DNA from 2 places in the Cryobacterium sp. TMT2-18-2 genome. Region 2 is predicted to be linked to the other one. Evidence: predicted binding sites of a transcription regulator. Region 2 holds the regulator's gene; the other holds the start of a gene.
The links. Region 2 encodes LexA, which represses DNA repair genes until DNA is damaged. Its sites were predicted from a motif close to TCGAACANNTGTTCGA; they were not measured.

Region 1: E3O22_RS03470 (DUF222 domain-containing protein) is a predicted target of LexA. The motif match lies at 1,238-1,253, and genes of this name have one in related genera.

The regions. Positions count from the first base shown of each region.
Region 1 is NZ_SOFU01000010.1:145,492-147,888, reverse strand. Features, by position in the region: gene E3O22_RS03470 (DUF222 domain-containing protein) at 82-1,218, opposite strand; gene E3O22_RS03465 (glycosidase) at 1,497-2,397, opposite strand, start outside.
Region 2 is NZ_SOFU01000037.1:32,275-34,671, reverse strand. Features, by position in the region: gene metE (5-methyltetrahydropteroyltriglutamate--homocysteine S-methyltransferase) at 1-799, shown strand, start outside; gene lexA (transcriptional repressor LexA) at 1,007-1,711, opposite strand; gene E3O22_RS13215 (LysM peptidoglycan-binding domain-containing protein) at 1,995-2,351, shown strand; gene E3O22_RS13210 (histidinol-phosphate transaminase) at 2,392-2,397, shown strand, end outside.

The DNA.
Region 1 (2,397 bases), on a different contig from region 2:
TCCAGTGCTGGTTGTGTAGCAGCAGGTGGTGCGGGTGGCAGAGCAGTGCTCCGTTGGCGAGGTTGGTGTTCCCGGTGTCCTTCAGCCACTCGTTGATGTGGTGGGCCTCGGACCAGGCCGGTGACCGGTCGCAGCCGCCCCAGAGGCATCCGCCGTCACGTACCCCATTGCGGTCCGCTGTGCCTCGGTGAAGAGTCGTTCGTCGCGGCCGACGTCGATGATCTGGGCTTCCGCGTCGAACTTGATGCCGCGGGTGCCGGTCTCGCAGAGCAGCCGGTCGATGGTTTCCTGCGAGATCGGCACCGGGTTGCCCTCGATCTGCCCGTGAGCGGCGGGTTCGGTCGTTCCCGTCTCTTCGCCCGGGACCGCCGTGAGCGCCTTTTCGGTCACGATGACCCGCACCGAGGGTCGCGACCACCGCAGACCCGGCCGGGGCCGGCCTCGCCGGCGATCTTCAGCAGCTGCAGCAGAGAGTCCGCGGCGATCTGGTCGGTGCTGCGGGGGTCGTCCTGCATCTTCTTCGCCCAGGCGGTAGATCTTCAGGTAGCGGTCGTCGTGGGTTTGCTTCTCGCGGGCGGCGATGCCGGCCTCGTCGAGCCGGTCGCGCATCCGGCGGGCCCGTTTGAAGACCTCGTCGGCATTCACCGTTGACGCCTCGGTGAGGAGCGCCGCGAGGGCCGCCGCGAGCTTCTCCGCGGTGACCGGGGCGTCGATCTGGCCGAGTCCGGCCCGGATCGACTCGGCCGCGTCGACGGAGAGGGTGCCGGCGGTCACGGCCCGGGCGATCGGCGCCTGCCACGGCACCCTCGCGACGAACTCAGCGACCTCGACAGCATCCGCGTCGGGCGTCGAGAGCGTCGAGAGCGTCGCGTCGACCAGCTTGTCGGCCGCCTCGGTGTCGGCCATCATCGTGCCGACCGCGACGAGCTTGTACGCATCGCCCTTCGAGGAGCCGGTCCAGTTCTGGATGAGGGCCTCCGGCGAGAGGAACCCCTGCTGCGCGGCCAGCCCCGAGTGGCCGAGCTCCGGGCGGGACCGGCGGGCGATGGTTGCGGCCATCAACGCGGCGCGGGTGTCAAGCAGCCTGCGGGCCGCTGCGATCTTCTTCTGACCGGCCAGCACGGCGGCGTCGGGCAGGGCCTCATAGTCGGCGCTCGAGGAGCCCAGCAGGGCCACGGCATCGGCCGCCTGCCAGAGGTCTTCCGCGAGGTTCCTCATGGTACGAGGATACCTCAATTAGCACACGTAGTCGAGAGTCCGTCACTTATTTTGGTCTATATTGGGTACGAACTTCGAAGACGTGTCCAGTCCGTTTCCGGGGGGTCAGCCCTGGTCTCGGCCACCGGCGCGAGTTCGCCTCGGAGGCCGGACGCGCGCGGGTGCCGGTTCTCGGCGCATGTCCTACCGTGCGCCTGCTGCCACACCCTGCGCCAGGAAAACCGAAGGCGGCCTCCCGGGGCTGAGCCCCGGCGAGAACGCCACCAACGGACAAGCGCTCAAGCGCTCGAGCGCGCCGACGAGCCCAGGCGATCCAGGCGCGCCACGCCGATCTTCGAGTCGGCCATGCCGTAGAACACGAACAGCTGCCCCTCGATCTCCTCGATCGCGGTCGGGAACACCACGTTCGGCACGATGCCGCTGATCTCGTCGGGCGTCTCCGCCTTGAGCAGCGGCTCCGAGGTGCGCATCAGCACGATGGTCGGGTCATCCGCGTCGAGAATCATTGCTCCGGCCGAGTAGTTCACCTTCTGCTGCTGCGAGAACGCGCCGTTGATGGTTCCGGTGACCCCGTGGTGCATCAGCAGCCAACCCTCCGGCACCCGCAACGGGGCGGGGCCGCCGCCGATCTTCAGCTCTTCGAACGCGAATTCCGGCCCGGCCAGGAAACGGTGGCCGCTCCAGAAGGTGAGCTTCGTGATGTCGGCGAGCACATCCGCGACCGGCAGATAGCTGATCCAGATACTCTGCCGGGTGTCGGTGACGCCGGCGGGAACACGGATGCCCTCACCCGGCTTGACCTCGCCCAGGTCCCACATCGGACGGTGGAGCACGGCGAAGCACTCGACTCCATGCGGGCCGGCGACCGGCTCCGGGAAGAACACGGTGTCCTTGTTGTGGAACAGGTTCAGGTCCATGTCCAGCGTGTCGTCGAAGGCGAACAGCGCCGGACCGAGCCGGCGCCACTCGCGCAGGTCCGAGGACACGGCAACGGCCGTGCGCGGGCCGAGCGGGCCGTAGGCGACGTAGGTCATCACGTGTAGTCCGAGCCGGGGGACGAAGGTGATCCTGGGATCTTCCACGCCGGCGTTGTTCGCGCCGCGCTCCCAGCCGCGGTCCGGCGCAAGAACGACACCCTCGCGTTCGACGCCCGTGGGAATGCCGTCGGTGATGATGACC
Region 2 (2,397 bases):
CGAGAACCTTGACGGATTCGCGGTCACCGAGAACGGTTGGGTGCAGTCCTACGGCAGCCGGTGCGTGCGCCCGTCGATCCTCTGGGGTGACGTGTCCCGACCGCGGCCCATCACGGTCGAGTGGTCAGCGTTCACGCAGGGTCTGACGCCCAAGCCCGTCAAGGGGATGCTCACCGGTCCGGTCACGATCCTCGCGTGGTCGTTCGTGCGCGACGACCAGCCGCTCGGCGAGACGGCCAGGCAGGTGGCCCTGGCCCTGCGGGACGAGATCGCCGACCTGGAGACGGCCGGCATTCAGATCGTCCAGGTCGACGAGCCCGCGCTGCGGGAGCTGCTGCCGCTGAAGCAGAAGGACCAGGCGGAATACCTCGACTGGTCGGTGGGGTCCTTCCGCCTGGCGACGGCCGGTGCGGCCGCGGCCACCCAGATCCACACCCACCTCTGCTACTCGGAGTTCGGGGTGGTCATCGACGCGATCCGCAACCTGGACGCGGATGTGACCAGCATCGAGGCGGCACGCTCCCGCATGGAGGTGGTGGGCGATATCCGGTCCCAGGGCTTCGATCACGGTATCGGCCCGGGAGTGTGGGACATCCACTCGCCGCGTGTGCCGAGCGTGGCCGAACTCACCGACCTGCTCGAGCGCGCCGCGGCGGCCATCCCGGCCATCCGGCTCTGGGTGAACCCCGACTGCGGCCTCAAAACCCGCGGCTACGCCGAAACCGTCCAGTCCCTGCACAACATGCTCGCTGCGACCCGCATCCTCCGCGCCCGCCTGACCTCCTCCGTTTCCGCCTGACCCTGCCTCCACCCACACAAAAGCCGGGCACGACACCAAAACCAGTGTTCGTGCCCGGCCCACAAGACCCGGCCCACAAGACCCGGCCCATAAGGCCCGACCGAAACAACCATGGCGACTCAACACACGCGCGTCACCACGACGTTGGTCGAAACCGTCGAGACCAAGAGTCGGCCTGAAGTGCTAATGAACTTCAGTGCTGTTGCCCTAAACCGACCGCAGCACGGCCACAACCTTCCCCAGAATCTCGGCGTGATCGCCGACGATGGGTTCGAAGTTGGTGTTGCGGGGCAGTAGCCAGGTGTGCCCGTCGCGCTGGCGGAAGACCTTGACGGTTGCCTCGTTGTCGAGCATGGCAGCAACGATTTCACCGTTTTCGGCGGTCTTCTGCTGCCGCACGACGACCCAGTCGCCGTCCATGATGGCGGCGTCGATCATCGATTCGCCCGACACCTTGAGCATGAACAGGTCGCCCTTCCCCACCAGCTGGCGGGGCAGCGGGAAAATCTCGTCGATCTGCTGTTCGGCGGTGATCGGGATGCCGGCGGCGATGCGACCGACGAGCGGAACCATGGCGGCGTCGCCGACCTGCACTCCGGTGTGGAAACTTTCCGAGGCTCCGGCCGTCGTGTCTTCGGGCGACTGCGGAATCTCGATGAGCACCTCCAGCGCTCGGGGGCGGTTCGGGTCGCGGCGGAGGTAACCGCTCAGTTCCAACTGGTTGAGCTGGTGGGTGACGCTCGACAGTGACGACAGGCCGACGGCGTCGCCGATCTCCCGCATGCTCGGCGGATAGCCGCGTTGGCTGACCGAGCGTTGGATGACGTCAAGGATGGCGAGCTGCTTCTCGCTGAGGCTCTTGCGCCGTCTGGTGCCGCCCTTGTCGCGGGGACCGCTGGTGTTCTGTGCCACGTTCGTCGCTCCTCGTTGTGATTGATGCGCTGGCGGCACGCATCGAATGCCGCCGATTCACGCGAATGTCGGGGGTGCCTGATTGAGTGTCAATCAACAATCGAAACTGTATCCGCGTTGAGGCCATTAAACAAACATGTATTCGATTGGGTCGGGATGAATATTTCAGAAACTACCGAAAAAAGCTTGATTGTTCGAATAATCGAATATACATTCGGAACATAAGTTCGCATCCGGCTCTCCCGGCCGAGAGTCGGATGCGGCTTCTCACAGGAGGTATGACATGAGCACTGCACTTGAACGAGGCGTCCCCATCACGACCGGACGCACCCGGCTCCGACTCACCCGGCGCGGTCGCGTCGTTTTCACGTGCCTGGCTGCCTTTCCGCTCGTGGCCGTGGCTCTGGCCGTCGCCCTCAACGGAGGCATTGCCGCCGCCGAGAACTCGACCGTCGGTCGCGTGGCCACGGCCTTCGACTACGTCACCATCAAGTCGGGGCAGTCGCTCTGGCAACTTGCCGAGACAATTGCGCCCACGGCCGATCCGCGCGAGGTGATCGCCGAGATTGTGAGCCTCAACCAGCTGCCGTCCGACAGCGTGCAGCCCGGTCAGCGGCTGGCACTTCCGAACGACCTGTGAACTACCCGCAACGAGTCCCCGCCGGTCTCACCCCGGTAACATGGGG